DNA from 4 places in the Streptomyces sp. SS1-1 genome. Region 2 is predicted to be linked to each of the others. Evidence: riboswitches for the same ligand, from Rfam matches in the RefSeq annotation. Region 2 holds a riboswitch; each other region holds the start of a gene.
What was found. Region 2 has a riboswitch for cobalamin ahead of F8R89_RS28630 (hypothetical protein). Riboswitches for the same ligand answer to the same signal wherever they lie in the genome.
Positions count from the first base shown of each region.

Region 1 (7,776 bases), 4.4 Mb from region 2:
GGGGGGTCCCGTGGGGGGCCCGTGAGGGGGCGTATCAGACCAGCGGTGTCATGAAGCGGCGCAGCGACTCCTCGTAGAAGCCGGGGTCGGCGTTCCACATGGCGGCGTGCGGGGCGTCCCGCACGGTGTGCAGGGTGACGAGGTCGGGGTGGGCCCTGGCCAGGCGGCGGGACAGGGTCCAGGGGGCCACCCGGTCGCCGGGGCCGTGGAAGACGACGGTGGGGACCGTGACGCCCTCGAAGACGTCTGCGCCGGAGCGGTCCGCGGTCAGGTTCGCGCGGCCCTGGGCGGCGCGCACGGCGAGGGGCAGCAGGGCGTTCGGGGTGTGGCGGGCCGCGGCGAGGGCGCGCAACGTGGTCTCCCAGCTGAGCACCGGGGAGTCCAGGACGAGCCCGGCGATCCGGTCGCGCAGGCTGGAGCGGGCGGCGGCGCGCAGCGCCATGGTGGCGCCGGTGGACCAGCCGAGCAGGACGATCTTCCGGGCGCCGTAGCGCACGGCGTAGCGCATCGCGGCGTCGACGTCGCGCCACTCGGTCTCGCCGAAGTGGTGCAGCCCGTCCGGCGGGCGGGGCGCGCCGAGGTCGCCGCGGTAGGCGAGGGCGAGCACCGGGACGTGCCGGGCGTTGAGGGGCCGCATGAGGTTCATGGCGTGTTCGCGGGTGGTGCCCAGGCCGTGCACCGCGATGAGCCAGGTGCCCCGGGCGCCGGGCACGAACCAGGCGGGCAGCGGACCGAGTTCGCCCGGGATGTCGACGTCGGCGTGGTCGAGGCCGAGGGTGGCGCGCGGGTTGCCGACGTACACGTTGGGGGTGAGCCAGACGCTGTCGCCGGGCTTCAGGGTGCCGTGGGTGACCCGCTCCAGACGGCGGACCACGGTGTCGGCGGAGTGCTGCGCGTCCTCGAGGACGGGGCCGACGACGGCGTGCGAGCCGTCACCGGCCAGGCCGTACGTGCCGGGACGCAGCGAGGCCAGGTCGCGGGTGAGGGTGATCTGCCCGGCGGCCGTGGCGTGCACGGTGAGCCGGGGTTCGGTGGGCAGCGGGCGGCCGGGGGTCGCCGTCAGGGCGGCGCCGCTGGCGAGCCGCCCGGCGGCGACGCTCGCGGCGCCGGCGGCCAGGGCCACGGAGACGGCTGCGGCCGTCGTTCGGACAGTGCGCACCCGTCCAGTGTCCGGAACGACCGGCCTGACGGCCAGTGGGAGGGCGGGGTGGGGTGACGTGCGCGCGGTCGCGCGGCCGGGCGGGGCGAGACCGCACGGGTGGCCGCCGGACACCAGTCCCGGGCGCGCCCCGCCTTCGCGGGCCGCTCCTCGCACGGCACGAGCCGGGCCCCGGCAAGGCGGGGTGACGAGCGCGCGACGAAGCAGCCGAGCCACGGAGCCGAGTGACTTGCGCGCCGCCGCGCGGCCGAGCGGAGCAAGACCGCACGCGTAGCCGCCGGACACCTACCCCGGGCGCACCCCGCCTCCACGGGCCGCTCCCCGCACGCGGCAAGCGGAACCCGGCGGAGCGGGGGTGAAGAGCTCGCGGCGAAGCAGCCGAGTGGCGCGCTGTGTGGACGAGCGCGCGGCCGAGCCGCAGGGCCGGGTGACGTGCGCGCGGCCGGGCGGCGTGAGACCGCACGCGCGGCCGCAGGACACCTGCCCCCGGCACTCCCCGCCTCCACGGGCCGCTCCCCGCACGTGACGAGCGGTGCGAGACCGTATGCCTGGCCGCCGGACACCTGCCCCGGGCGCGCCCCGCCTCCACCGCCCGCCCCTCGCACGGGCAGGCGGGCGGGTGGCGGGCCGAAGCGGGCCGCCGGGGCCATGGCGCCGCCGGAGGCGGGCGCACCCCGGCCCGTGCGGGAAAGGACGGCACCACGGCCGAGGTGACGGGCCGTCGGCGCCTGCCGGCCGGTCGTAGGGCGGTGCCCCCGGCCTGACGCCGGGGGCAGCAGGCGCCCGGGGCCGTCAGCCCTGTTGCCCGTATCCCTTCAGGCGCTCCCCCACCTCCGCCACCTGTTCCCCGGACAGGAGGGTCGGGGTCAGGCCCGGGACCGAGGAGGCCGTGAGCCAGACGCGGCACATCCATTCCAGTTGGGCCGTGCGGTCGTACGCCTGGTCCAGGGTGGCGCCGTGGGCGACGGTGCCGTGGTTGCGCAGGAGGCAGGCGGTACGGCCGGTGAGGGCCCGCAGCATGTTCTCGGCCAACTCCTCGGTGCCGTACGCCGCGTAGGGGGCGACCCGGACGGGTCCGCCGAGGGCCGCGGCCATGTAGTGGATCAGTGGGAGTTCGGGCACCAGGGTCGAGACGGCCGTCGCGTGGACGGCGTGGGTGTGCACGACGGCGCGGGCGTCGGTGGCGGCGTAGACGGCGAGGTGCATGGGCAGTTCGCTGGTCGGCACCAGGGTGCCCAGCACCTGCCGGCCGTTGAGGGCGACGCCCGTGACGTCCTGGGCGGTGAGCCGGTCGTACGGCACGCCGGACGGCGTGACCAGCACCGTGTCCCCCACCCGCACCGAGACGTTCCCGGACGTGCCGACCACGAGTCCGTCGGCGACGGTCCGGCGGGCCGTGGCGACCAGGGCCTCCCAGGCCGCCGCCTCCTCGGGCCGCACCGTGCGCCGGTTCGGGACGTCGCCGTCCCCCTGCTCCCACCGTTCGTCAGCCATGCGGCGATCCTGCCAGGCGCGGTGCGCGAAGTCGCCGGTGGATGGGGGCACTTCAGGGCGGAGGGGCGACCTCCGGGAGGGTGCATACCCCGACATACCGTCCGCTCCGGCCGCTTGGCCTGAGATCGATCGGAGTTCAACGATCTTCCGATAATCTCCGGGTGATTTGCCGCACACGCCACCATTCCGGGGGGAACCATGGCCCGTGCCCGCAAACCGTCCCGACTCGCCGTGTCCTGCGCGGCCGTGCTCGCGCTCACCGCCACCGCCGTCGCCGTCCCCGTCTCAGGAGCACCGGCCCCGCCCGCTGCCGCCGCCGCCGCCGGAAAGCCCCGAGGTCATGACGTCTCGTCGCACCAGAAGGACGTCGACTGGGCGGACAGCCGGGCGCGGGGCGCGCGGTTCGTCTACGTCAAGGCGACCGAGTCGCACACCTACCGCAACCCCTACTACGCCCGGCAGTACGACGGCGCCCGCGCCGCCGGCCTGGTGCGCGGCGCCTACCACTTCGCCCTGCCCGACCGGTCCTCGGGCCGTGCGCAGGCGGCGTTCTTCGTACGCAACGGCGGCGGCTGGCGGCCGGACGGCTGGACCCTGCCGCCCGCGCTCGACATCGAGTACAACCCGTACGGCTCGCACAAGTGCTACGGGCTGCCCAAGGCGGCGATGACCGCCTGGATCGGGGCGTTCAGCGACGAGGTGCGCCGGCTGACCGGCCGCCGCCCGGTGATCTACACCACCGCCCACTGGTGGAACACCTGCACCGGCGCCTCCCGCGCCTTCGCCGACCACCCGCTCTGGGTGGCCCGCTACGATGTCCCGGACCCCGGAACGTTGCCGTCCGGATGGCGCGCCTGGACCCTCTGGCAGTACGACAACGGCGGCGGCCTGCCGGGTGACCAGAATCTCTTCAACGGGTCCCTGACCCAGCTCAGGTCGTTCGCCCGCGGCGGCTGAACCGCGCCGCGCCCCGGCCGCGCCCCGGCCCCGCCCGGGCACCGCGGACGGGGGCCTTCCGTTCATAGGGGAAACCCTCCCTGCCGGACACCGCGCGGCCCGCCCCAGTTCACCTTCCGTTCACTCAGGTTTCCTACGTTCATCGAGCCAATGACCTCGAACGATTGCCTGGGTAAATGGAAAACTTCTCGCTGATCCTCGCGATCGTGGTGGTAACCGCGCTCGCGTTCGATTTCACGAACGGTTTTCACGACACCGCCAACGCGATGGCCACGACCATCTCGACCGGTGCGCTCAAGCCCAAGGTCGCGGTGGCCATGTCCGCCGTGCTCAACCTTGTAGGCGCTTTCCTCTCGGTGGAGGTCGCCAACACGATCTCCAAGGGTCTCGTCGACGAGACCGGCATCCGTCCCGAGGTCATCTTCGCCGCCCTGGTCGGCGCGATCCTCTGGAACCTCGTCACCTGGCTGGTGGGCCTGCCCTCCAGCTCGTCGCACGCCCTGATGGGCGGCCTGATCGGCGCCACCATCGCCTCGGCCGGCGTCGGCGCCGTCCACGGCGACGTGCTCGTCACGAAGGTCCTGCTCCCGGCCCTCGCCGCCCCGATCGTCGCGGGCGTCGCGGCCCTGCTGGCCACGCGGCTCACGTACACCCTCGGCAAGAAGGCGGACGGCGAGGCCGCGAAGAAGGGCTACCGCGCCGGCCAGATCGCCTCCGCGGGCCTCGTCTCCCTCGCCCACGGCACCAACGACGCCCAGAAGACCATGGGCATCATCACCCTCGCCCTGATCGCGGGCGGCGCCCTCGCCCCCGCCTCGGACCCGCCCACCTGGGTCATCCTCTCCGCCGGCCTGGCCATCGCGCTCGGCACCTACCTCGGCGGCTGGCGGATCATCCGCACCATGGGCAAGGGCCTCACCGACCTCCAGCCGCAGCAGGGCTTCGCCGCCCAGACCAGCGCCGCGACGGTCATCCTGGCCTCCTCCCACCTCGGCTTCTCCCTGTCCACCACGCACTCCGTGTCCGGTTCCGTGATGGGCGCCGGTCTCGGCCGCAAGGGCGGTGTGGTCCGCTGGTCCACGGCCACCCGGATGTTCGTCGCCTGGGCCCTGACCCTGCCGGCCGCCGCGCTGGTCGCGGCGCTCGCCGAGTACGTGACGGGCCTCGGCACCTGGGGCACCGCCGCCGTCGCGGTCTTCCTGATCGCCTCCAGCTTCGCGATCTGGCGGATCTCCCGCCGCGAGGTCGTCGACCACACCAACGTCACCGGCGACGAGGACGAGCCCGCCGGTGTGGTCACCACCGCCATCGCCGTCGTGACCCCGCCTCCCACGGGCACGGTGACCGACGACCTCTCCGTCACCCTCCCGGCACCGGCCCCCGGACCCGAGCCCACCAGGGCCGCGGTCTGACCCCCGGTCACCCCTCCCGGCAACACAAGGAAGCAGCATGAAGATCGACTGGGCGGCCCTCGGCTCCGTCTTCGGTGTCAGTCTCGTCGTCACGGTGGTCCTGGTGGCCCTGTTCACCCTCGGCATCGCGGGCCTCTCGCGCCGCGAACGGGCGGTCGCGCAGGGCGACTCGGCGGCGCTCGCGGTCACCGGCGCCTACGCGTGCTTCGCGGCGTGCACGGCGGCCGTGGCGTACGGCATCTACCTCATCGTGGCCTGACGTACGACGCGTGACTCCTGAGGTGCGTGACGGGACACCGTCGCGCACCTTCGGTGTGTGTGGGCCTGCGCACACTCTCCCGTCGCAGGTCACAGGCAAGTTGACGGCCGTCGCGACCCGTGGTGGACTTCCCAGGCCATGTACGGCGGCAGAAGAGGAAGCCGGTGCGAATCCGGCGCGGTCCCGCCACTGTCACCGGGGTAGTGACCCCCGGGAGCCAGGAACTCTCGCCGCCGGTCTCGTCGAACCAGGGCGTGGACACCCTGAGTGAGGACATCACGCGATGCTCGCCTGCCGATCGTCACGCAGTAGCAGTACCGGACCCCTGTCCGACGCCACCACCGGCTGAACCCCATGCGTGCCGAACGCGTCTTCGCGTACGGCGCCGCCGCCGGACTCCTCGGTGACCTGCTGCTCGGCGATCCACGCCGTGGGCATCCGGTCGCCGCGTTCGGACGTGCCGCGGGCGCCGTGGAACGGGTGTTGTGGCGCGACCACCGCGCCTGGGGTGTGCTCCACACCGCCGTGTGCGCCGGTGGCGCCGTGGCGGCCGCCGCGCTCGGCGCACGCGCCGTGCGCCCCTCCCCCGCCGCCTCCGTCGCCCTGACCGGCGCCGTCACCTGGGCCGTCGTCGGCGGCACCTCGCTGGCCCGGGAGGCCCGGGCGATCGGACGTGCCCTGGAGTCCGGGGACGTGGAGGCCGCGCGGGCGCGGCTGCCGCATCTGTGCGGCCGGGACCCGCAGGCGCTGGACGCCGACGGGATCGCGCGGGCCGTCGTGGAGTCCGTCGCGGAGAACACCTCGGACGCCGTGGTCGGCGCCCTCGTATGGGGGGCCGTCGCCGGGGTGCCGGGCCTCGCGGGGTTCCGGGCCGTCAACACGCTCGACGCGATGGTCGGGCACCGCTCCCCCAAGTACCGCCGCTACGGCTGGGCTTCGGCCCGTCTCGACGACGTCGCCGGCTGGCCGGGGGCCCGGCTGACCGCCGTACTGGCCGCCGTCGCCGGGGGCGACCCCCAGGGGGCCGTACGGGCGTGGCGGGCGGACGCGCACCGGCATCCCAGCCCCAACGCGGGCCCCGTGGAGGCGTCGTTCGCGGGCGCGCTCGGGGTGCGGCTCGGCGGGACGCTGTCGTACGGCGGGCGGGTGGAGCACCGGCCCGTGCTCAACGGGGCTGCCGGACGGGCCGTCGAGGTCGCCGACATCGAGCGGGCCGTGCGGCTGTCGCAGCGGGTCGGCGTGCTCGCCCTCGGGGTGTGCGCCGGGGCGCGGCTCCTGCTCGGGCGGCGCGCGGCGCGGGGACGTGCCGCGTGAAGGGCGGGCTGCTCGTCGCCGGTACGACCTCCGACGCGGGCAAGAGCGTCGTCACCGCCGGGATCTGCCGCTGGCTGGTCCGGCAGGGCGTGAAGGTCGCGCCGTTCAAGGCGCAGAACATGTCGCTGAACTCGTTCGTCACCCGCGAGGGCGCGGAGATCGGGCGGGCGCAGGCCATGCAGGCGCAGGCGTGCCGGATCGAGCCGACCGCGCACATGAACCCCGTCCTGCTGAAGCCGGGCGGGGACCGCAGCAGCCAGGTGGTGCTGCTGGGCCGGCCGGTCGGCGAGCTGAGCGCGCGCGGCTACCACGGCGGACGGCAGGAGCGGTTGCTCGGCACCGTGCTGGACTCCCTCGCCGAACTACGGGCCTCGTACGACGCGGTGATCTGCGAGGGCGCCGGTTCGCCCGCCGAGATCAACCTGCGGCGCACGGACATCGTGAACATGGGGATCGCGCGCGGTGCCCGGCTGCCGGTGCTGGTCGTGGGCGACATCGACCGGGGCGGAGTCTTCGCCTCGTTCTTCGGGACGGTGGCGCTGCTGGCGCGCGAGGACCAGGAGCTGGTCGCCGGGTTCCTCGTGAACAAGTTCCGCGGCGACGTCTCGCTCCTCGAACCCGGCCTGGACATGCTGCACGGCCTCACCGGGCGGCGGACGTACGGCGTGCTGCCGTTCCGGCACGGTCTCGGCATCGACGAGGAGGACGGCCTGCGGGTGTCGCTGCGCGGGGCGGTGCGCGAGTCCGAGGTGGCCGCCCCGGCCGGCGAGGACGTGCTGCGCGTCGCCGTGTGCGCGGTGCCGCTGATGTCCAACTTCACGGACGTCGACGCGCTCGCCGCCGAACCGGGCGTCGTCGTGCGGTTCGTGGACCGGCCGGAGGAGCTGGCCGACGCCGATCTGGTGGTGGTGCCCGGCACCCGCGGCACCGTGAAGGCGCTGCGCTGGCTGCGCGAGCGGGGGCTGGCACAGGCCCTGGTGCGGCGGGCCGCCGAGGGCCGTCCGGTCCTCGGGATCTGCGGCGGCTTCCAGGTCCTCGGCGAGCACATCGAGGACGACGTCGAGAGCCGCGCCGGTCATGTCGACGGCCTCGGCCTGCTGCCCGTGCGGGTGCGGTTCGCCCGCGAGAAGACCCTGACCCGGCCGTGCGGTGAGGCGCTCGGCGAGCGGGTCGAGGGCTAC
Region 1 is NZ_WBXN01000004.1:1,578,428-1,586,203, forward strand. Features, by position in the region: gene F8R89_RS08385 (alpha/beta hydrolase family protein) at 35-1,159, opposite strand; gene F8R89_RS08390 (class II aldolase/adducin family protein) at 1,952-2,653, opposite strand; gene F8R89_RS08395 (lysozyme) at 2,852-3,610, shown strand; gene F8R89_RS08400 (inorganic phosphate transporter) at 3,787-5,022, shown strand; gene F8R89_RS08405 (hypothetical protein) at 5,060-5,281, shown strand; cobalamin riboswitch at 5,377-5,529, shown strand; gene F8R89_RS08410 (cobalamin biosynthesis protein) at 5,636-6,595, shown strand; gene F8R89_RS08415 (cobyric acid synthase) at 6,592-7,776, shown strand, end outside.
Region 1: it holds a riboswitch for cobalamin, as region 2 does, so the genes downstream of both, F8R89_RS08410 (cobalamin biosynthesis protein) here and F8R89_RS28630 (hypothetical protein) in region 2, are expected to answer to the same signal.

Region 2 (7,776 bases):
GGGTCGAACTGCTTCACCAGCTTCGCCCACAGCAGGCGCGCGGCGCGCAGCTTGGCGACCTCCATGAAGAAGTTCATGCCGATCGCCCAGAAGAACGACAGCCGGGGCGCGAACGCGTCGACGTCCAGGCCCGCTTCCCGTCCGGCCCGGATGTACTCGACGCCGTCCGCGAGCGTGTACGCCAGCTCCAGGTCGGCCGTCGCCCCGGCCTCCTGAATGTGGTAGCCGGAGATGGAGATCGAGTTGTAGCGGGGCATCCGCTGCGAGGTGTACGCGAAGATGTCGGAGATGATCCGCATCGACGGCTTCGGCGGATAGATGTAGGTGTTGCGGACCATGAACTCCTTCAGAATGTCGTTCTGAATGGTCCCGGCCAGCTTCTCGGGCGGTACGCCCTGCTCCTCCGCCGCCACGATGTACAGCGCGAGCACGGGCAGCACCGCGCCGTTCATCGTCATCGACACCGTCATCTTGTCCAGCGGGATCCCGTCGAACAGCTGCCGCATGTCGTAGATCGAGTCGATCGCCACGCCCGCCATGCCGACGTCGCCGGTCACCCGAGGGTGGTCGCTGTCGTAGCCGCGGTGCGTCGGCAGGTCGAAGGCGACCGACAGGCCCTTCTGGCCGGCCGCCAGATTGCGCCGGTAGAACGCGTTGGACTCCTCGGCGGTGGAGAAGCCCGCGTACTGGCGGATCGTCCAGGGCTGGTTGACGTACATCGTCGGGTACGGGCCGCGCAGATACGGCGCCACACCCGGGTAGGTGCCCAGGAAGTCCAGGCCCTCCAGGTCACGCCCGGTGTACAGCGGCTTGACCGCGATGCCCTCCGGCGTCTCCCACGACGGATCGTCCCCGCCGGTGGCCTGCTTGACGGCCGTACGCCACTCGTCGGAGCCGCCCGCCGCGGCCGGGGTCCCCAGTTCGATCCCGGTGAAGTCGGGGATTCCCATCAGGACACTCCCATGCGGTCGAGGGTGGCGGACAGGACGGCGACGGCGTCACAGCCCGCGAAGACATGGCCGTCGACGCCGGGGTGGTCCCCGGGCCGCCCGGCGAGGAACACGTGCGCGGCACCGGCCGCCTTCAGCCGTCCGGCGACCTCGGCGGCCTGCTCCTCGTACACGGCGTCGCTGGAGCACAGGCACGCCTCGGTGGCGCCGCTCTCCTCGAAGGTGCCCTCGGTGACGGGCTCGATGCCGCCGGCCTGGAAGAGGTTGGAGGCGAAGGTCAGCCGCGCGGTGTGGGCGGCGGCCGGGCCGAGCGCGGCCAGGTAGATCCGGGGCCGGGCGCCGGTCGCCGCGAGGTGCGCGTCGGAGCGGGCGCGCAGCGCCTCGTACGTCTCGTCGCGCCGCACGCGCGGCAGGCCCCCGGACGGCGGCTCGGGCGCGGGCTCGCGCACCACGGGCTGCTCGGCGAGGTTCGGGAACTCGCTGACGCCGGTGACCGGTTCGCGGCGCTTGGCCAGCTTTCCGGTGCGGGCCTCCCAGGTGGCGGCGAGGTCGTCGCCCAGCCGCCCCGAGCGCAGGGCGGCGGCCTGGCCGCCCGCCCGCTCGATCCGCTGGAAGAACTCCCAGCCCGCGTGGGCCAGTTCGTCCGTGAGCCGCTCCACGTACCAGGAGCCGCCCGCCGGGTCGATGACCCGGGCCAGGTGGGACTCCTCGATGAGGATGGTCGAGGTGTTGCGGGCGATGCGCCGCGCGAACGCGTCGGGCAGGCCCAGCGCGTGGTCGAAGGGCAGCACCGTCACCGAGTCGGCGCCGCCGACACCGGCCGCGAGCGTGGCGACCGTGGTGCGCAGCATGTTCACCCACGGGTCGCGGCGCGTCATCATCACCGGCGAGGTGACGGCGTGCTGCACCTGGGCGGAGGTCGCCCCGGACACCTCGGTCACCCGGGCCCACAGGCGGCGCGCCGCCCGCAGCTTGGCGATGGTGAGGAACTGGTCGGCGGTGGCCGCGTAGCGGAACTCCAGCTGCGCGGCGGCCTGTTCGACCGTCAGCCCGGCCTCGGTCAGCTCCCGCAGATACGCCACACCGGTCGCCAGGGAGGCGCCGAGCTCCTGCGCGGCCGAGCCGCCGGCCTCGTGGTACGGCAGCGCGTCCACGGTCAGGGCCCTGAGCCCGGGGTACTCCTCGGCGCACCGCCGGGCCAGCGCGGCGGCCGGCGCGAACGGCAGGGACGTGCCGGTGCGGGCCTCGTGGCCGAGCGGGTCGGCGCCGAGGTTGCCGCGCGCCGCGTCCTTCGCGACGCCACGCTCGTCGTACAGGGCGAGCAGGGCGTGCGCGGCGGCCTCCGTGTCGGCGCCCGCGTCCAGGACGACCGGGGCGAGGTCGAGGTAGACGCCGTCGAGGGCGCCGCGGAGGGAGGAGACCGGGATGCCGGCCTCGCCGAGGACCAGCCAGAGCGAGGTGACGCCGTTCTCCAGGTCCGCCAGCACCACGCCGTCCGCGGCCGTGGTGTGCCGCTGCCGTACGTCCCAGCCGCCGGCCGTGTTGCCCTCGGGGCGACCGCCCCGGACGAACGGGGCGAAGCCGGGCAAGCCGGGGTCGGGCGCGGCGTCACGCGCGGTGTACAGGGGGCGGGAGCGCATCCCGTCCTCGAGTGCGGTGGACAGGGCGTCCTCGGCAGCCGTACCCGACACATCCTTGCCCGCCTTGCGCAGCACACCTTCCACCAGGTGTCGCCACTGCTCATGGGTTGCGTCAGGGAACTCGGCGGCCAGCGAGAGCCCGTCGTCAGGCAGGACCGTCATGCTCGGATGCTAGGTCAGATCGCCAAAGGAGCAGCAGGGGGCACGGCTGTGACCTTGCCCTCTTCCAGATTGTGACCTGCGTCTCCGCGCCCTTGCGAGGCCCGCTCGAGCACGCCGAACGGGCGTCCGCGCACCCCGACTTGATAGCCTCGCCGAGCTGGTCGCGCCCCTTCTCCGGGGCCAGGGAATCCGGTGCGAATCCGGAACTGACGCGCAGCGGTGAGGGGGACGGGCGGGGCAGGCACGCCACTGGGAGACCGGGAAGGCGCCCCGCCGGGACGAACCCGAGTCCGAAGACCTGCCGGCACCTCCGCGCCCCCGGGCGGGGAGGACGTCCACAGGCCGGCTCCGCGTACGAGCCCCGACCCGAAGGCAGCCATGCCCGTGCTCCCGCCCCCGCCCCAGCCGTCGTCCGAGCCGCCGCCCGCGGACCGGCGTCCCCCGGCCGCGCCCTGCCGGGTCGTGCTCTGCCGGGACTGCTGCTGCGGCAGCCCGAAGGTGACCGGTGTCGACCACGAGCGCCAGACCGCCCGGCTGAGGGAGAGCGTTCCGGTGCGTGTCTCCGACTGCCTCGACGTCTGCGACCACGCCAATGTGGTCGTCGTCCAGCCCTCCGCCGCGGCACGGGCGGCGGGCGCCCGCCCGGTCTGGCTCGGCCTCGTCAACGACCCCGACGCCACCGAGGACGTCATCGCCTGGGTCCGGGCGGGCGGCCCCGGCGTCGCCCCCTGCCCCGAGATCCTCGGCCTCCACGCCTTCCCGCCGCCCTCGTCCCGCGCCTCCGGAAAGGGCTGACCGTCCGCGCGCCGCGTGGAGGGCTCAGGCCCGCCCCTGCGGGTACGGGTTCAGGCCTCGCTCTTGCGGCGGCGTGAAGCGGCCGAGCGGGGCGGGGTCGCCCGCATGTGGTCGCGCACCGGCCGCAGCAGGCCGGCGAGCGTCCTGACGTCGTCGGCCGAGAGCGGCGCGAACAGCAGCCCGCTGACCACCTCGATGTGCCCCGGCAGCACCTTCGCGAGCAGCTCGCGCCCGGCGTCGGTGAGGGTCACGGTGATGCTGCGCTCGTCGTCCGGTGAGGGGGCGCGGACGACCAGGCCCTCCCTCTCCAGCAGACCCACCTGGTACGTCAGGCCGCTGCGGCTGTAGACGACGCCGTCGGCCAGGTCGGTCATGCGGTGACTGCCCGTGGGCGCGTCCCCGAGCCGGGCCAGCAGCTGGAACTGCACGTAACTGAGCCCGCCGCTCTCCCGCAACTGCTGCTCGACAGCGTGCCGCAGCAGGCTGGTCACCTCGATGAGGTCGAAGTAGGTGCCGAGCTGCACGGGGTCGAGTGACGGCGGCGAATCAGGCATGGCCGGAGTCTACTGCTCACCCTCACTTGCTTCGAATTCGAAGCAGGTGTAGCGTCGACGCCAGTTACTTCGAATTCGAAGCAACCTTCACGATCGAAGATCACGACGAAGGTGAGAACCGTGATGAAGGCAGTGCGTTTCCACGAGTACGGCGAGCCCGGCGTCCTGCGCCACGAGGACGTGGAGCAGCCCGTCCCCGGCCCCGGCCAGGCCCGCGTCCGCGTCGCCGCGACCTCCTTCAACCCCGTCGACGCCAACATCCGCGCCGGCTTCATGCGCGGCCCCATCCCGGTGGAGCTGCCCCACACCCCCGGCATCGACGTCGCCGGCACGGTCGACGCGCTGGGCGAGGGGGTGGACGGCCTCACGGTCGGCGACGAGGTCGTCGGCTTCCTGCCGATGGACGGCGCCGGAGCCGCCGCCGAGTACGTCCTCGCACCGGCGGACGTCCTCGCGCCGGCACCGAAGAGCGTCCCCCTGGCGGACGCCGCCGCCCTTCCGGTCGTGGGCCTCACCGCGTACCAGGCCCTGTTCGACCACGGCGGGCTGACGGCCGGGCAACGCGTCCTGATCAACGGGGCGGGCGGCGCCGTCGGCGGCTACGCGGTACAGCTGGCGAAGAACGCCGGCGCCCACGTCATCGCCACGGCCGGCCCGCGCAGCGCCGAGGCGGTCGCCTCCGCGGGCGCCGACGAGATCGTCGACCACACCATCACCGGCGTCACCTCGGCGGTGACGGAACCGGTCGACCTCGCGCTCAACCTCGCCCCGGTCGAACCGGCCGACCTGGCGGCGCTGGTCACCCTGGTCCGCCCCGGCGGGGCCCTCGTCAACACCACCGTGTGGATGCCCGCACCGGGCGACGAGGAGCGCGGTGTGCGGGGCGTCGACCTGTTCGTCCGCAGCGACACCGGACAGCTGGAGCGCCTGGCCGGGATGATCGACCGAGGCGAGCTGCGCGTGGACGTCGCCGAGCGGGTGCCGCTGGCCGGGCTGCCGAACCTGCACGCACGGGCCGCCGAGGGCGCGGTGCACGGCAAGGTCGTCGTCGTCACCTCCACCGCGTGACGCCGGCCGGCCTCCACACCTTCACGGCACCCTCGCACCACGCCCCCATGGACGGTTGAACATCGAACAGGTGGTCACGGAAGATCGGACGGACCCGTCCGCCCGACCGCGAGGTGACGCCCGGCCATGTTCACCACCCGTCCCACCCTCCAGGGCACCTTCGGCATGGTGTCCTCCACCCACTGGCTGGCCTCGCAGTCCGCGATGGCGGTCCTGGAGCGCGGCGGCAACGCCTACGACGCCGCCGTGGCGGGCGCGTTCGTCCTGCACGTCGTCGAACCGCACCTGAACGGGCCGGCCGGCGAGGTGCCCATCCTCCTCGCCCCGGCGGGCGGCGAGGTGCGGGTGCTGTGCGGCCAGGGCGTCGCCCCCGCGGGCGCGACCGTCACCCACTACCGGGGCCTCGGCCTGGACCTCGTCCCCGGCACCGGCCCGCTGGCCGCCGCCGTCCCCGGCGCCTTCGACGCCTGGATGGTCCTGCTCCGCGACCACGGCACGCTCGCGCCCGCCGACGTCCTGCAGTACGCCATCCACTACGCCGAACACGGGCACGCGCCCGTGGAGCGCGTCGGCGAGACGGTCGAGACCGTGCGGGAGCTGTTCGAGACCGAGTGGACCTCCTCCGCCGAGGTGTACCTGCCGGACGGCGAGCCGCCCCGCCCCGGCACGCTCTTCCGCAACCCGGCGCTCGCCGCCACCTGGAAACGCCTCCTCGACGAGATCGCCGGCGCCGGCGACCGCGTCGCGCTGATCGAGGCGGCGCGCGAGGTGTGGCGTACCGGGTTCATCGCCGAGGCACTGGTCCGGCAGGCGCACCGGCCCACCCTCGACACCAGCGGCGAACGCCACACCGGCACCCTCACCGCCGCCGACCTCGCCGCCTGGTCCGCGACCTACGAGGCGCCGGCGACGTACGACTGGAACGGCTGGACCCTGTGCAAGGCCGGGCCCTGGACGCAGGGCCCGGTCCTCCTCCAGCAGCTCGCCCTGCTCCCGGACGAGCTGCCCCCGTACGGGTCCGCCGACTACGTCCACCTGCTGATCGAGAACTGCAAGCTGGCCATGGCCGACCGGGAGGCCTGGTACGGCGACGCCGCCGAGGTGCCGCTCGCCGACCTGCTGTCCGACGCGTACAACGCCGAACGGCGCCGGCTGGTAGGCGACACGGCCTCCTTCGAACTGCGCCCCGGCAGCCCCGGCGGCCGCACGCCAAGGCTCGGCGCCCACGCGCGGGGCGCCGCCGTCGCCACACCCGGCAACGTGCCTGGCGCGGGGGAGCCGACGGTCGCCACGTCGCCCCTGTCCCCGGTGCCGGCCGAACCCGAGGTGGCCGCCGACGGCACCACACGCGGCGACACCTGCCACCTCGACGTCGTCGACCGGTGGGGCAACATGGTGGCGGCCACCCCGAGCGGCGGCTGGCTCCAGTCGAACCCCGTCGTGCCCGAACTCGGCTTCCCGCTCGGGACACGCCTGCAGATGACCTGGCTGGAGGAGGGCCTGCCGAGCTCCCTGACCCCAGGCCGGCGCCCCCGCACCACGCTCACCCCCAGCATCGCGCTGCGCGACGGCGTGCCCGTGCTGGCCTTCGGTACCCCTGGTGGCGACCAGCAGGACCAGTGGCAGCTGCACTTCTTCCTCGCCGTCGCCCTGCGCGGCCCGGTCCGCGGCGGCCCCGACCTCCAGGGCGCGATCGACGCCCCGAACTGGCACAACGACAGCTTCCCCGGATCGTTCCACCCGCGCGGCAGCCGGCCCGGGAGCGTCACCGTGGAGGCCCGCACCGACCCCGCGGTGGTCGACGGGCTGCGGCGGCGCGGCCACGACGTCACGGTCGGCGACGCCTGGTCGGAGGGCCGCCTGTGCGCGGTCGCCCGCGACCCCGCGACCGGCGTCCTGTCGGCCGCGGCGAACCCGCGCGGCATGCAGGGGTACGCCGTCGGACGCTGACGGACCACGGATGATCTCCGCCCCGCGAGTTCACCGGGAGGCCGTCCGCAGGTCACCCGGCGGGCGGGCGTTGTCAGTGCCGCGTGTTTCCATGGACGGGTGATCGAAGACAACGAAACCATCGAAGAGTTTCTCGCCCGGCACAGCACCGACGTGGAGGACGCCGTCCGCAAGGCGGCGGCCGCCGAGATCATGCCCCGTTTCCGCCGGCTCGCCGACCACGAGGTCGACCGCAAGAGCGGGCCGCACGACCTGGTGACCGACGCCGACCGGCTCGCCGAGCGGTACCTCACGGACGCCCTCGGCGCCCTCCTGCCCGGCTCGGTCGTCGTCGGCGAGGAGGCGGTGCACGCCGACCCGTCCGTGTACGAGGCGATCCGCGGCGACGCCCCGGTGTGGATCGTCGACCCCGTCGACGGAACCCGCCAGTTCGTGCACGGCGACACCGGCTTCTGCACCCTGGTCGCCCTCGCCGTACGCGGCGAGGTGCTCGCCTCCTGGACGTACGCGCCCGCCCTCGACCGGCTGGCCACCGCCGTCCGCGGCCGGGGCGCCTTCCTCGACGGCGAGCGGCTGCGCGCCGGGTCCCCGGACCCCGCCCGCGACCTGCGGGTCGCCACCTCCCACCCCGACTTCACCACCGACGAGCAGAAGCGG
Region 2 is NZ_WBXN01000004.1:5,955,869-5,963,644, forward strand. Features, by position in the region: gene scpA (methylmalonyl-CoA mutase) at 1-950, opposite strand, end outside; gene F8R89_RS28625 (methylmalonyl-CoA mutase family protein) at 950-2,752, opposite strand; cobalamin riboswitch at 2,894-3,073, shown strand; gene F8R89_RS28630 (hypothetical protein) at 3,131-3,547, shown strand; gene F8R89_RS28635 (MarR family winged helix-turn-helix transcriptional regulator) at 3,598-4,101, opposite strand; gene F8R89_RS28640 (NADP-dependent oxidoreductase) at 4,225-5,169, shown strand; gene F8R89_RS28645 (gamma-glutamyltransferase family protein) at 5,296-7,119, shown strand; gene F8R89_RS28650 (inositol monophosphatase family protein) at 7,219-7,776, shown strand, end outside.

Region 3 (7,776 bases), 1.2 Mb from region 2:
CTGGTTCCACCACGAGTCCGGCCGGTACAAGGTCGACAGCTGGGACGACCGGTCCACGCCCCCGTACGTCAGCAACGAAGCGGCAGGTGAGAAATGACCGTCGAGTCCACCCACCCCACGACCGGTTCCCGTCCCTCCTCCGAGCTGCGCGAGCCGCCCCTCGCCGGCGGCGGCGTCCCCGTGCTGCGCCACGCCTGGCGGATGGTCCGCGACCCGCTCGCCTTCATGTCCGGGCTGCGCGACCACGGCGACGTCGTCCGGATCAAGCTCGGCCCGAAGACGCTGTACGCCGTCACCACCCCCGGACTGACCGGCGCACTGGCGCTGAGCACCGACTTCGAGATCGCCGGGCCGCTGTGGGAGTCGCTGGAGGACCTGCTCGGCAAGGAGGGCGTGGCCACCGCGAACGGCCCGCGCCACCGCCGGCAGCGCCGCACCATGCAGCCCGCGTTCCGGCTCGACGCCATCCCCGGCTACGCGCCGGTCATGGAGGAGGAGGCCCACGCGCTCACCGGGCGCTGGGCGGCGGGCGAGATCATCGACTGCACCACCGAGGCGTTCCGGATCGCCGTGCGCGTCGCCGCCCGCTGCCTGCTGCGCGGGGCGTACATGGACGAGCGCGCCGAGCGGCTGTCCGCGGCGCTCGACACGCTCTTCCGGGGGATGTACCGGCGGATGGTGATCCCGCTCGGGCCGCTTTACAGGCTGCCCCTTCCGGCCAACCGCCGATTCAACGGAGCCCTGGCCGACTTCCATCTCATCGTCGACGAGATCGTCGCCGAACGCCGGGCCTCCGGTCAAAAGCCGAACGATTTGCTGACGGCATTGCTGGAGGCCACGGACGACAATGGCGACCCCATTGGGGAGCAGGAGATCCACGATCAGGTCGTGGCCATTCTCACCGCGGGCGCCGAAACCGTGGGGTCCACGATCATGTGGCTGCTCCATGTGCTCGCCGAGCACCCGGAACACGCCGACAAGGTGCGCGCGGAAGTTGAATCCGTGACCGACGGCCGTCCGGTGGCATTCGGCGACGTCCGAAGCCTCCGGCACACCAACAATGTCGTCGTGGAGGCAATGCGCCTGCGTCCCGCGATCTGGATTCTCACCCGGCGCGCGGTCACGGACACGGAACTCGGTGGCTATCGCATTCCGGCCGGGTCCGACATCGTCTACAGCCCGTACGCGGTGCAGCGCGATCCGCGGTCGTACGCCGATCACCTCCGGTTCGACCCGGACCGCTGGCTCCCGGAGCGGGCGAAGGAGGTGCCGAAGCATGCCATGGCCCCGTTCGGTGTCGGCAACCGCAAGTGCCCGAGCGACCACTTCTCGATGGCGCTGCTGACCCTCGTCACGGCGTCGCTGGCGACGTCGTACCGCTTCGAGCAGGCCCCCGGCTCCAAGGACGGCACCCGGGTCGGCATCACCCTCCACCCGCACGACCTCAGGCTGCGGACGATGCCCCGCGGCTAGCGGCCTCTGGGCCCTGGAACGTCCGCCGGTACGCCTGCGGGGTCGTCCCGAGGGCCCGGACGAACTGGTGGCGCAGCGCGGCCGCCGTGCCGAACCCCGTCCGGCCGGCGATCGCGTCCACCGTCTCGTCCGTCGCCTCCAGCAAGTGCTGGGCCAGCAGGACCCGTTGCCGCAGGATCCAGCGGTAGGGGGTGGTGCCGGTCTCCTGCTGGAAGCGGCGGGCGAAGGTCCGCGGGGACATCAGCGCCCGCTCGGCGAGCTGCTCCACGGTGAGGTCCTCGTCGAGGTGCCGTTCCATCCAGGCCAGCACCTCGCCGACCGTGTCGCACGAGGAGACGGGCAGCGGCCGCTCGATGTACTGGGCCTGGCCGCCGTCCCGGTGCGGCGGCACGACCATGCGCCGGGCGATCTTGTTGGCGATCTCCGTGCCCTGTTCCTGCCGCACCAGGTGCAGACAGGCGTCGATGCCGGCGGCGGTGCCGGCGCTGGTGATCACCGGGCCCTCGTCGACGTACAGGACGTCGGGCTCGACGGTCGTGCGGGGGTGCCGCCGGGCCAGCTCCTCGGCGTGCCGCCAGTGCACGCTGCACCGCCGCCCGTCGAGCAGCCCCGCCGCCCCCAGCAGGAAGACGCCGGAGCAGACGCTGAGCACCCGGGCGCCCCGGTCGACCGCTCTGACCAGGGCGTCCAGCAGCTCGGGCGGGAAGTCACGGGTGAGGTAGTCGTTCCCGGCCGGCACGGCGATCAGGTCCGCCTCCTCCAGCCGCTCCAGTCCGTACGGCGTGGACAGGGTCAGCCCGCCGGCGTGGGTGCCCAGCGTCGGCCCCTCGGCCGAGGCGACCGCGAAGTCGTACGTGGGCAGGCCCTCGTCGCTGCGGTCGATGCCGAACACCTCGCAGACCACGCCGAGTTCGAAGGGGTGTACGCCGTCGAGCAGGACGGCCGCCACGTTCTTCAGCATGCTGCCATTGTGCCTCGCGGATGGCAGTAAATCGAGGGTGCACGGCAGTCCTGCCACTGTTCGACAGGAGTGTCCGGCGCGACAGTGGTGTCATGACTACGGAACAGACACAGACACTGCTCGCCATGGCCGTCGTGCTCGGGATGTTCGTCCTCCTGGTCCTCCCCTCGGTGATCGGGATCGTGCACGACCGCCGTATCGACCGTCAGATCAGGGAGGCCCAGGAGCGCGACGCGGTCCGGACTCAGAAGTCCTCGTCCAGGTCGACGGTGCCCTCCACCGCCACCTGGTACGCCGAGGGGCGCCGCTCGAAGAAGTTGGTCAACTCCTGAACCCCCTGCAGCTCCATGAAGGAGAAGGGGTTCTCGGAGCCGTACACCGGGGCGAAGCCGAGGCGGGTCAGCCGCTGGTCGGCGACACACTCCAGGTACTGCCGCATCGAGTCGGTGTTCATGCCCGGGAGGCCGTCACCGCACAGGTCGCGCGCGAACTGCAGCTCGGCCTCGACGGCCTCCCTCAGCATGTCGGTGACCTCCTGGCCGAGCCGGTCGTCGAACAGCTCCGGCTCCTCCTTGCGGACCGTGTCGACCACGTCGAACGCGAACGACATGTGCATGGTCTCGTCGCGGAACACCCAGTTGGTGCCGGTCGCCAGGCCGTGCAGCAGGCCCCGGCTGCGGAACCAGTAGACGTAGGCGAAGGCGCCGTAGAAGAACAGGCCCTCGATGCAGGCCGCGAAGCAGATCAGGTTGAGCAGGAAGCGCCGGCGGTCGGCCTGTGACTCCAGGCGGTCCAGCTTCTCGACCGAGTCCATCCAGCGGAAGCAGAACTCGGCCTTCTCACGGATCGACGGGATGTTCTCCACCGCCGCGAACGCCGCCGCCCGGTCCTCCGGATCGGGGAGGTAGGTGTCGAGCAGCGTCAGATAGAACTGGACGTGCACGGCCTCCTCGAACAGCTGGCGCGAGAGGTACAGCCGCGCCTCGGGGGAGTTGATGTGCTTGTACAGCGTCAGCACCAGGTTGTTCGCGACGATCGAGTCACCGGTCGCGAAGAACGCCACCAGCCGTCCGATCAGGTGCTGTTCGGCCGGGGTCAGCTTCGCGAGGTCGGCCACGTCCGAGTGGAGGTCGACCTCCTCCACGGTCCAGGTGTTCTTGATGGCGTCCCGGTAGCGCTCGTAGAAGTCCGGGTAGCGCATGGGGCGCAGGGTCAGCTCGAAGCCGGGGTCGAGAAGGTTCTGGGTACGGGACATCACTGGCAGGCCTCGCAGGACTCGGGGTTCTCAAGGGAGCAGGCGACCGCGTCGGGGTCGGTGACCTGCTGGACGGGGACGGTGGCGCGGGCGGCACGGGCGATCCGGGTCGCCGGGCGCGAGCGCAGGTAGTACGTCGTCTTCAGCCCCTGCTTCCAGGCGTACGCGTACATCGAGGAGAGCTTGCCGATGGTCGGCGTCTCCAGGAACAGGTTCAGGGACTGCGACTGGTCGAGGAACGGGGTGCGGGCCGCCGCCATGTCGATCAGGCCGCGCTGCGGGATCTCCCAGGCCGTGCGGTACAGCGCCCGTACGTCCGCCGGGATCCAGGCGAAGTCCTGCACCGAGCCGTTGGCCTCGCGCAGTGCCTCGCGGGTGCGGGCGTCCCACACGCCGAGCCGCTTCAGCTCCTCCACCAGGTAGGAGTTGACCTGGAGGAACTCGCCGGACAGCGTCTCGCGCTTGAACAGGTTGGAGACCTGCGGCTCGATGCACTCGTAGACACCGGCGATGGACGCGATCGTGGCGGTGGGCGCGATCGCCAGCAGCAGCGAGTTGCGCAGCCCGGTCGTGGCGATCCGCTCGCGCAGCGCGGCCCAGCGCTCGGGCCAGGCCGGCTCGACGTCGTAGTGGTCGGGGTGCAGCACACCCCGCGCGGTCCGCGTCCTCTCCCAGGCCGGCACCGGGCCCTCGCGCTCGGCGAGGCCGGCGGACGCCTCGTACGCGGCGAGCATGATCCGCTCGGCGATCCGGGTGGACAGCGCCTTGGCCTCGGCGGAGTCGAAGGGCAGCCGCAGCTGGAAGAAGACGTCCTGCAGGCCCATCGCGCCCAGGCCCACCGGACGCCACCGGGCGTTGGAACGGCCGGCCTGCTCGGTCGGGTAGAAGTTGATGTCCACGACCCGGTCGAGGAACGTGACGGCCGTGCGGACCGTCTCGTCCAGGCGCTCCCAGTCGATGTCGCCGTCCCGCACGAACGCGCCCAGGTTGACCGAGCCCAGGTTGCAGACCGCCGTCTCCCCGTCGTCCGTGACCTCCAGGATCTCGGTGCACAGGTTGGAGGAGTGCACGACGTGGCCGGGCAGGGCGGTCTGGTTGGCGGTGCGGTTGGCGGCGTCCTTGAAGGTCATCCAGCCGTTGCCGGTCTGCGCGAGGGTGCGCATCATGCGGCCGTACAGCTCCCGGGCCGGGAGGGTCTTGCGGGCCAGCCCCTCGCGCTCCGCCGCGCGGTAGGCGGCGTCGAACTCCTCGCCCCACAGGTCGACCAGTTCGGGCACGTCGGCGGGGGAGAACAGGCTCCACGTCCCGTCGGCCTCGACCCGGCGCATGAACTCGTCCGGCACCCAGTGCGCGAGGTTCAGATTGTGCGTACGGCGGGCGTCCTCACCGGTGTTGTCCCGCAGCTCCAGGAACTCCTCGATGTCGGAGTGCCAGGTCTCCAGGTAGACCGCGGCGGCGCCCTTGCGCCGGCCGCCCTGGTTCACGGCCGCCACGGAGGCGTCCAGTGTCTTCAGGAACGGCACGATGCCGTTGGAGTGCCCGTTGGTGCCCCGGATCAGCGAACCCCGGGCGCGGACGCGGGAGTACGACAGACCGATGCCGCCCGCGTGCTTGGAGAGGCGCGCGACCTGGTGGTACCGGTCGTAGATCGAGTCCAGTTCGTCCTTGGGGGAGTCCAGGAGGTAGCAGGACGACATCTGGGGGTGCCGGGTGCCGGAGTTGAAGAGCGTGGGGGAGGACGGCAGGTACTCCAGGCGGCTCATCAGCCGGTAGAGCGCGGCGACCTCGTCCACCGCCCCCGCGCTGTCGTCCGCGGCGAGACCGGCGGCGACCCGCAGCAGGAAGTGCTGGGGCGTCTCGATGACCTTGCGGGTGTGCGGGTGCCGCAGCAGATAGCGGCTGTGCAGGGTGCGCAGCCCGAAGTAGCCGAACCGGTCGTCGGCGGCGGGGTCGACGAGCGCGTCGAGCCGGGCGGCGTGCGTGCGGGCGAACGCGGCGGTCCGGTCGGCGATCAGGCCCTCGCGGTGGCCGGTCGCGACGGACCCGGTGAAGGTCGTGACGCCCTGCGAGGCCGCCTCGGCGGCGATGGAGAGGGTGAGCAGCCGCGCGGCCAGCCTGCTGTACGCGGGGTCCTCGGAGATGAGCCCGGCCGCCGCCTCGGTGGCGAGCTCGCGCAACTCCGTCTCGTCGGCCCGGGCGGACCGGCCGCGCAGCGCGGCGGCGGCGACCCGGCCGGGGTCGGCGTCGGGGAGGTCGGCGGTCAGCTCGGTCAGGGTCCGCAGCAGCGCGGCACCGGGACCGTCGTTCTCCGGTTGGGCCGCCGCTGAGGCCGGTTCGGCTGGCGCGATCGTCACGTGAGGCTCTCCCTCGCTCGGCACAGGGCCTTGCGGAGGGCAGGGGGCAGCTCACGAGCGCACGGGGCGTCGCGTCCACCGGCCCATTCCACGAGGCCCGGACGTCGGAGCGCACCGGCCGGGTGGCCGGGACGCACTGTCGGCAGGTCCTCGGACTGACGAAGCGCATGAGACATGCACAAGTACACCGTTGCGGGACAGTTCCGGATTCGCACCGGATTCCCCTGCGGCGACAGCGAGCATGAGCATACATCTTGTGCTCGCCTGCCGCGCCACCCCTAGATGTTGTGGCGTACTGGTGTCAGAGCGTCAACTCGTAGGTCACGAGCGTGAGGTCGAGGAGCTCCGGCAGCGGGTTCCAGTCCCGCTCCCGCGTACGGACGAAGCCCAGCCGCTCGTAGAGGCGGTGGGCGCTGTGCATGGTGGGCTGGGAGGAGAGGACCACGCGCACACAGCCCGCCGTGGCGCGGGCGCGGTCGACGCAGGCGCGCACGAGCGCCTCGCCGGCGCCCCGGCCCCGGGCCGCGCGGTCGACGGCGAGCATACGGATCTCCGCCTCGCCGGGGCCCGCCAGATCGGCCATCGGGCCGCCCTCGGGGACGAAGGTCACACCGCCGAGGAGGCGGCCGTGCTCGACGGCCACGAGCACCTGCGCGGCCGCCGCGCGCTTGGCCACGTCCTTCAGCTCGCCGAGGTAGGCGTCGTCCTCGCCGAAGTCGAGGAAGCCGTCCTGGAGGTAGGCCTGTGCGGTGATCTCGCCCAGAGGGCCGTACTCGCCGGGGTCCGCCGGCCGGATCACGATGTCCATACCGCCGAGTGTGCCGTACGCACGCAGCGGCGGGCCGCCGGATCTCTCCGACGGCCCGCCGCTCACGGGTGGTTCAGTGGGACGAGCCCGCCGTGGCCGGCGGCAGTTCCACCTGGACGCCGGGGTCGCCCGCGTCCGCCGTGTAGTCCTCCGGCTTCGTCTCGTCGACGCCGTCCGGGGCCTTCGCGGCCTTCAGGACGAACGTCAGGACGACGGTGACCAGCACGTTGAGCACGAACGCCGTCAGACCGATGTAGCCGATCTCACCGATGCCCGGGATCTCCTTGGAGGAGCCGCCGAAGTGCTTCTGCGCCGGGGTCGCCACCCCGTACGCGGCGAGCGTGCCGTAGACCATGCCGACCGCCCAGCCGGCCAGCAGGGCCCAGCGGTGGAACCAGCGGGTGAACAGGCCGCCGACCAGGGCCGGGAAGGTCTGCAGGATCCAGATTCCGCCCAGCAGCTGGAAGTTGATGGCGACCGTCTTGTCCATGGTGAGGACGAAGACCAGCGCGCCCACCTTCACCAGCAGCGACACCAGCTTGGAGACCTTGGTCTCCTGGGCGGGCGTGGCGTCCGGCTTGATGAAGTCCTTGTAGATGTTGCGGGTGAACAGGTTCGCCGCCGCGATGGACATGATCGCCGCCGGCACCAGCGCGCCGATGCCGATGGCCGCGAAGGCCACGCCCGCGAACCAGGCCGGGAACATGTCCTCGAACAGCTGCGGGATCGCCAGCTGCCCGTTCTGCACCTTGATCCCGGCCGCGATCGCCATGAAGCCCAGCAGGGCCAGCAGGCCCAGCATCAGGGAGTACAGCGGCAGGATCGTGGTGTTGCGCCGGATCACCTCACGGCTGCGCGAGGACAGCGTCGCGGTGATCGAGTGCGGGTACATGAACAGCGCGAGCGCGGAGCCCAGCGCCAGCGT
Region 3 is NZ_WBXN01000004.1:4,782,720-4,790,495, forward strand. Features, by position in the region: gene cyc1 (epi-isozizaene synthase) at 1-97, shown strand, start outside; gene F8R89_RS23445 (cytochrome P450) at 94-1,473, shown strand; gene F8R89_RS23450 (GlxA family transcriptional regulator) at 1,445-2,434, opposite strand; gene F8R89_RS23455 (hypothetical protein) at 2,527-2,766, shown strand; gene F8R89_RS23460 (ribonucleotide-diphosphate reductase subunit beta) at 2,679-3,689, opposite strand; gene F8R89_RS23465 (ribonucleoside-diphosphate reductase subunit alpha) at 3,689-6,043, opposite strand; cobalamin riboswitch at 6,167-6,299, opposite strand; gene F8R89_RS23470 (GNAT family N-acetyltransferase) at 6,345-6,851, opposite strand; gene mctP (monocarboxylate uptake permease MctP) at 6,925-7,776, opposite strand, start outside.
Region 3: it holds a riboswitch for cobalamin, as region 2 does, so the genes downstream of both, F8R89_RS23465 (ribonucleoside-diphosphate reductase subunit alpha) here and F8R89_RS28630 (hypothetical protein) in region 2, are expected to answer to the same signal.

Region 4 (7,776 bases), 3.8 Mb from region 2:
GAGCCCATTTGCTAGTGGTGGCCGTATGCCGGGGGTGGGGTGTCCGTGTGACAGGGATCTCCCTGCGCAGGTCGGAGGGTGTTTTGGTGCGGTCATGACAGCCCTGTGGCCCACTAGGGCGGATCGTAGGTGACCTGGGTCATGTGGGATGGTTCACCGCGCCCCTGACAAGGGGCGCACGAGCGCTCACCGTCCGGGTGCGTCGAACGTGACCGGGCTCTCGAAAGCGGCCCGCCGCGTCGCCCGGCGCAGCGCCTTCAGCACCGCCGGACCCAGTACGGCCGTCAGCACCACGGTCACGATCGCCCGCCCCAGGTCCCAGCCGAGCGACGTGGCCACACAGTAGGCGGCGAACCGCGCCAGATTGGCGAGCGGTCCCAGCTCCGGCGCCGGGGAGATCGTCGAGGTGTCCTTCGGCAGATACGGCCAGCCCGCCATGTTCATCACCGTGCCGTACGCGAAGGCGGCGAGGAAGCCGTACGCCGCCAGCAGCGCCACCTCCGCGCGGCCCCGCAGCCGCTCCGCGCCCGGCAGCAGCCCCGCGCCCATGGTGAACCAGCCCATCGACAGCATCTGGAACGGCAGCCACGGCCCCACCCCGCCCGTGAGCAGGGCCGACGCGAACATCGTCACCGAGCCCAGGACGAAGCCGAAGCCCGGACCCAGCACCCGCCCGCTGAGCACCATCAGGAAGAACATCGGCTCCAGCCCGGCCGTCCCCGCGCCGATCGGGCGCAACGCGGCCCCCGTCGCCGCGAGCACGCCGAGCATCGCCACCGCCTTCGGGCCGAGCCCCGACTCCGAGATCGTCGCCGCCACGACCGCGACCAGCAGCATCAGCAGCCCCGTGAACAGCCACGGCGCGTCCTGCGCGTGCGCGTTCACCTGGGAGTCGGGCACGGCGAGGAACGGCCAGCCGAGCGCGGCGGCCCCCACCGCGCCGACCAGCACGAGGGCCGCCACGGACCGTGGCCCCAGCCGGACGGGCCGGGTCCGGTTCCCGGTGCCGCTCATGACAGGGCCTCCTGGACCTGGCCGACGGTCAGCCACCGCCGCGGGGCGAGGATCTTGGTGACCTGCGGGGCGAACGACGGGGAGGACACGACGACCTCGGCGGTCGGACCGTCGGCGATCACCTCGCCCTCCGCGAGCAGCACCACCCGGTGGGCCAGCTCCGCCGCCAGCTCCACGTCGTGCGTGGCCAGCACGATGGCGTGCCCCTGCCCGGCGAGGTCCCGCAGCAGGGCGACGAGATGCGCCTTCGCCGCGTAGTCGAGGCCCCGCGTCGGCTCGTCCAGCAGGAGCAGCGGCGGCCGGGCCGTCAGGACGACCGCCAGCGCGAGCGTCAGCCGCTGGCCCTCGGACAGGTCCCGGGGGTGGAGGTCGTCCGGGACGCCCGGCAGCAGCCTGGACAGCAGCGCCCGGCAGGTGCCCGCCTCGGCCTCCGCGTCGGCGTCCGCCGCCGCGCACTCGCCGGCGACCGTGTCGGCGTACAGCAGGTCGCGGGGCTCCTGCGGGACGAGGCCGACGCGGCGGACGAGGTCGCGGGGCGCGGTGCGGTGCGGCACGGACCCGCCGGTCAGCACGGACCCGGAGGACGGCGTCACCAGGCCCACGAGGGCGTTGAGCAGGGTGGACTTCCCGGCGCCGTTGCGGCCCATGAGGGCGACCGTCTCGCCGGGGGAGACCGTCAGGTCCACCCGCCGCAGCGCCCGCACCCCGTCCCGGGTCACCGCGAGCGCCCGCACCTCGGCCGCGTACGGGGACGCGGGGGCCGCCTCGGCCGTGGCGCGGGAGCGGCCGAACCAGCGGCGGGCCGGGGGACGGACCGGCGGCGGGGCGGGCAGCTCGGAGCGCGCGGGTGCGGGCAGGACGTCGTGGTCGCCGAGGCGCTGCCGCAGGTCCGCCGCCCGGCGCCGGGCGTCCCGGACCGTCAGCGGCAGCGGGGACCAGCCCGCCAGCCGGCCCAGCGCCACCACCGGCGGGAACACCGGGGACATCGCCATGATCTCCGCCGGGTCGCCGAGGACAGGCGGTTCGCCCGGCGCCGGGAGCAGGACGACCCGGTCCGCGTACTGCACGACGCGTTCCAGGCGGTGCTCGGCCATCAGGACCGTCGTACCGAGGTCGTGGACCAGCCGCTGCAGAACGGCCAGAACCTCCTCGGCGGCGGCCGGGTCCAGCGCCGACGTCGGCTCGTCCAGGACCAGCACCCTCGGATGCGGGGTGAGGACCGAGCCGATCGCCACGCGCTGGCGCTGCCCGCCGGATAGGGTGGCGATGGACCGGTCGCGCAGATCGGCCAGGCCCAGCAGGTCCAGCGTCTCCTCGACCCGGCGCCGCATCACGTCCGGGGCCAGCCCCAGCGACTCCATGCCGTAGGCCAGCTCCTCCTCGACGGTGTCGGTCACGAAGTGCGAGAGCGGGTCCTGGCCCACCGTGCCCACCACGTCGGCGAGTTCACGCGGCTTGTGGGTGCGGGTGTCCCGGCCGGCCACCGTGACCCGGCCGCGCAGGGTGCCGCCCGTGAAGTGCGGCACGAGCCCGCTGACCGCGTTCAGCACGGTCGACTTGCCCACCCCCGACGGCCCGACGAGCAGCACCAGCTCCCCCTCGGGCACCACGAGGTCCACGCCGTCCACGGTGGGCGCGGCGGCCCCGTCGTAGGTCACGGAGACGTTCTCGAAGCGGATCACGACGACTCCTCGCGGGCGGCGGCACCGCGCGGCGCCGGCTTCCTCGGTGCGGGCTTCCTCGGTGCGGGGCTGACGAACGCCGGGAGCAGCCCGATCAGGACGGCCGCCGCCGGCCACAGCGGAAGGGCGGGCGCCACCAGCGGCACCACACCCGGGTTCAGGGCCCCCGGCTCACGGCTCGCCGCCAGGGTCAGCAGAGCGGCGACGGCCGCGCCGGACCCGGCGACCAGCCAGGCGCGCGGCCCCCAGCGGTCGGGCCGGTACCGGGTGCGCGGGGAGCGGCGCCCGCCCAGCCGCAGCCCCGCCAGCGCCGCCGCCAGACCGGCCAGCAGCACCGGCAGCCCGTAGGTGCCGCCCGCCGCGGTCAGCAGCCCGTACGTGCCCGCGCACACGCCGAGCAGCCCGCCCAGGGTGAGCGCGGCGGTCGTACGCCGCACCCGGACGGGGACGTCGGCGGTGCGGCCGTAGCCGCGCGCGTCCATCGCGGCGGCCAGCGCGACCGAACGCTCCAGCGCGCCCTCCAGCACCGGCAACCCGACCTGGACCAGGCCGCGCAGCCCCCGGTCGGGCCGCCCGCGCAGCCGCCGGGCGGCCCGCAGACGCTGCATGTCGGCGATCAGATGAGGGGCGTACGTCAGGGCCACGACCACCGCGACCCCCATCTCGTACAGGGCGCCCGGCAGGGACTTCAGCAGCCGCGCCGGGTTGGCGAGGGAGTTCGCCGCGCCCACGCAGATGAGCAGCGTGGCCAGCTTCAGACCCTCGTACAGGGCCCTGACCAGGGTCTCGGCGGTGACCCGGCCGCCCAGCCGGATGCCCTGCGCCCAGTCGGGCAGGGCCACCTCGGGCAGGGTGACGAGCACATGGGTGCCGGGGATGGGGGAGCCGAGGGCCACCGCGAAGAACAGCCGGATCACGAGGACGGCGAGGGCGAGCTTGACGAAGGCGCCGTAGGAACGGGCCCAGGGGGCGTCCGGGCGGCAGCTCGCCACCACATAGGCGGACGTCGCGGTGAGCAGGGCGAGCAGCAGCGGATTGGTGGTGCGGGTCGCCGCGGTGCCCAGCGCCAGCGCCCACACCCACCAGGCGCCGGGGTGCAGGGGGTCGCGAACGGCCCGCCCAGCGTCGGGCACGGCCGGGGAGGGGGCGACCGCCCCCTCCGGGCCACCCCCGCTCCGCGTACCGCCGCGCCCCCCTGCCATCAGCCGCGCCGCCGTCGTGCCTGCCAGACGGCCGCGCTCGCGAGGACCACGACCGCCGCCACACCGGCGACGAGACCGACCGACGCACCGCCCTCCGGGTCGTCGTCCGGCTCGGTGGCCGCCGTGCTCCCGGTGCCCGCCGGCTTCTCGCCCTGCGCGACCTGCTCCCCGCAGCCCTTGCGCGGGTAGCCGTCGATCGCGCACAGCAGGGCGTTGGAGTCGTACCGCAGCGGACCGGCGACGGCCGCCAGGGCGTCCGCGGTCGTGGCGTCCGGGTCGACCCGCGCGCAGACGGTGCGCCGGGCAGGCGGCCGCTCGCCCGACGGGGCGTCGGCGGCCGTACCGAAGTCCAGGACGAGCGCGACGCGCTTCTTGCCGTCCCGCGCGGGCGTACGGGCGCAGATCACCGAGAACTCGGCCGCGCCCCGGGGCCGCGTGGCGTCCTTCGAGTCCTCGCTCACGGCGAAGCGGAACCCCTGGACATCGCCGTCGTCGGGGCGGGACAGCGAGGGGCCGAGGGTGGCGTACGACCAGGAGTCGCCGTCACGGTCCCAGAACGACCAGTAGCGGTACCCGGCGGCCTGGGCGGCCTGGGCCGCGCCGGCCGTGAGGACCAGCGCGGCCAGCAGGACCGCGAGGGCGCGCCGGATCACGCCCGCCCGCCCTTGGTGCGGTGGCTCAGCAGGAAGCCGATGCCGACGCCGACGACGAGGAAGACACCGATGTACCACCAGACGCCGAACGGGCTGTCGTCGTCCTTGTCCTCCTGGGTGTCCGCGCTCTTCGCGGCCGCCTTCTGCGGGGCCGGGCCGGTCGCGTTCAGCTTCGCGACCAGGTCGGTGCCGCCGAAGGCGCGCGGGTCGGTGCCGGTGGCGTGCGCGGCGAAGATCAGCTGGGCGTAGGCGGCGGGGCCGTTCTGCGCGGCCCACGCGGCGGCGTTGCCCTCCAGCCACTTCAGGGGCTTCGCGGCGGCCCCGGCCCCGCCCTGCGCGGCGAGCGCGACGACCGCGTCGGCCGTGTTGCCGTAGTCCGGCTGGTCGTCGGCGCCGGGCAGAGCGGAGACCAGGTGCCCGTCCTTCGCGAGGACCCGCGTCAGATAGGCGGCGCCGTTGGCGGCGGCCTGCTCGGGGGAGCCGGCCTTCGCGCAGGTGGCGTCGGCCTTCTCGCCGGCGCTCGTGACGAGCCCCTTGCCGAGCGCGCCGATCACCCCGGCCGCGGTGGCGTCGGCGTTGGCGGCCAGCCTGCCCTTCTTGTCCGGCTGGTAGGCGAACGCGCCCGCGTCGTCGCCCTCGCAGGGCAGCGCGAGGGAGAGCAGGGCGTCGTACGGCGACTTGCCGTCCCTGGTCACCTCGGCCGGCTTCTCGCCGGCGGCGGCCAGCGCGCCGACGACGACCGACGTCGAGTTGGTGTCGCTGGCGCCGCCCGGGGTGTAGCCCCAGCCGCCGTCCTTGTTCTGCACGGACTTCAGCCAGGTGACGGCCTTGCCGGTGACGTCGTCGTGACCGCCGAGGGCCGTCAGGGCCTGCACGGCGGCGGCGGTGCTGTTGCTGTCGACCATCACCTTGGCGTCGCACGCCTTGGCGGTGTCGGCGCGGTAGGCGGCGAACGCCCCGTTCGCGCACTGCTGCCCGGTCAGCCAGTCCACGGCGGACGCGGCGGGCCGCACCTTCGCGGTGTGCTGGGCGAGCAGCGCGAGGGACTGGCGCCAGACCCCGTCGTACGTCGGGTCGGTGGTGCCGTACAGCCCCTCGGGGAGGGACGCCGACGGCGACGGGGACGGTGAGTCGGCGGCCATGGCGGGCGCGGCCGCGCCGAGCACGACGGTGGCGGCCAGGGCCGCTGCGCTGCGGCGGACGTTCATGATCGGCGGGTGCCCTCTCCCTGTGGGGAGCCGGACAGCACGGGAGGACCCCCCCGGGCGGCTCGGCTCCGTATACCTCGACGGTGCCGTGCTCCGGCAGGCTGCCGGGACACGTGAGCCGGTCACGTCCGTCCAGGGCGGTCCGGCTCACCGGCCTCGGACTCGCCCGCCACGGGGGGCGGGACGCGGGGACCGGATCACGGTTGCGGGTCAGCGCCGGAATTGCACCGGCTTTCCCCTGAACGGGTGAGTGATGACGACCGGGACACTGTACCCGGGGGTAGGGCGGGGTGGTGAGGTGGCTGGGGGGTGCCCGGTCGGCCTCGGCCCCGCGCACGGCCGTCGGCCGGGTGGTCACCACCTCGGCCTCACGGGTGTGGGACCTGCGCGGCACGTCCCGATCCCGGCACCGCGGCCGGGGGGATCGAGAATCCGATCACACTGCGCCTCAGATCGGCTCGGGGTCGAACTCCCAGCCCGATCGCCTCCACTCGCGCAGCGCCAGGGCGCGGGGATGGTCGGCGCCGAGCCGGGCGGTGAGGGCGCCCAGCACCTCCTCGCGCAGTCGCTCGGCGGCCTCGGTCTCCCCCAGCTCGTTCAGCACCACCGCGAGGTTGGCGGCGCAGACCAGGGGAGCGGGGTGCTGGTCGTCGTCGAGGACATCACGGATCCGGTCCAGCACCGACTCGTAGGTCGCGCGGGCGATCTCCCGCTGACCCAGCGCCGCCTGGGCGTTGGCCACGTTCATCCCGCACATCAGGGTGAACGGGTGGTCGTCGTCGAAGATCTCGGCGAAGGCCCGCGCCGCCTGCTCGGCGTGCGCCAGGGAGGAGGCCGCCTCGTTCGCCGAGCAGAGGAGCACGGCCAGGTTCGCGTAGCAGGCCGCGGTGTAGGGGTGCTGGTCGTGGAAGAAGCGACGGCAGTCGTCCAGGACCCGGCGGGCCAGTTCGAGGGCCTCCTCGGTACGGCCCTGGGCGCCCAGCGCGCCGGCCAGCCCCAGCTGGAGCAGCAGCCGGTTGGGTGACGCCGACCCCTCCTCGGCGGGGAGGGCGGCGAGCACCGCACGGGTCAGCTCCTCCGCCTCCTGCGCCCGCCCCAGCCGGCGCAGCGCGCCCGCCAGGGCCTTGCCGGCGTTGACCGTGGTGGGGGAGGACGGCCCGAACTGCCGGTTGTCGAGACAGCTCTGGTAGGTACGCCGCAACTGGTGCTCCGCGCCCGCGTAGTCACCGCAGTCCAGGAGATCGCGGGCGTGGCTGATCGTCGATTCCCGGGTGTACGCGTGCTCGGAACCGAGGATCTTCTTCCGCATCTCCATCGTCTTGCGGTCCAGCCGCAGGGCGTCCGCGTACTGCCCCAGCACCCGCAGGCAGACGGCGTAGTTGTTGGCCGCCACGAGGCTGCGCGGGTGGTCCTCACCGAACAGTTCGAAGAGCCGCTCGTAGTTCCGGCGGTCGCGTTCCGCGGCCTCGCTGTAGCGGCCCAGCCCCCGCAGGTCGGCGGCCACACCGCCCGAGGTCATGAGGATGTGGAGGTCGTCCGGGCTGTCCAGGACCGCCTCCTGGCGGCGCAGGACGTCCATGTCCATGTCCAGGGCTTCCTGATAACGGCCCTGTGCGCGGAGGACGTTGCCGATCTGGAAGCCCATGTGCAGCACCCATCGATCCTCTTCGCCGCTGTGCTCCACCCATCCCTCGTGGACCCGCGTGCTGAGTTCGTAGGCCTGCTTGAGCTCGCCGCGGCGGCGCAGCTGGCGCACGCGGTCGACGATCAGCTTGCGGATGCCGTAGTCCGGTGTCGTCAGGGCCCACTTGGTTCCGAGGTGCGGCCAGATGATGCGGTAGCGCTCCCAGGTGTTGTGGTCCTCGGGGTCGTCCTGTTCGGGGCGGGCGGCCACCAGCGTGCGGAACACGGCGTCCCGCATGGTCTCCTGCTCCTCCTCCGTCATGTTGGAACGCACCGACATCTGCACCAGCCGGTGCACCTGGAGACTGCGGGACTTGCGGTCCACCGTGGCCAG
Region 4 is NZ_WBXN01000004.1:2,107,033-2,114,808, reverse strand. Features, by position in the region: gene F8R89_RS10820 (ECF transporter S component) at 187-1,014, opposite strand; gene F8R89_RS10815 (ABC transporter ATP-binding protein) at 1,011-2,696, opposite strand; gene F8R89_RS10810 (energy-coupling factor transporter transmembrane component T) at 2,693-3,898, opposite strand; gene F8R89_RS10805 (SCO2322 family protein) at 3,898-4,551, opposite strand; gene F8R89_RS10800 (prenyltransferase/squalene oxidase repeat-containing protein) at 4,548-5,759, opposite strand; cobalamin riboswitch at 5,877-6,039, opposite strand; gene fxsT (FxSxx-COOH system tetratricopeptide repeat protein) at 6,208-7,776, opposite strand, start outside.
Region 4: it holds a riboswitch for cobalamin, as region 2 does, so the genes downstream of both, F8R89_RS10800 (prenyltransferase/squalene oxidase repeat-containing protein) here and F8R89_RS28630 (hypothetical protein) in region 2, are expected to answer to the same signal.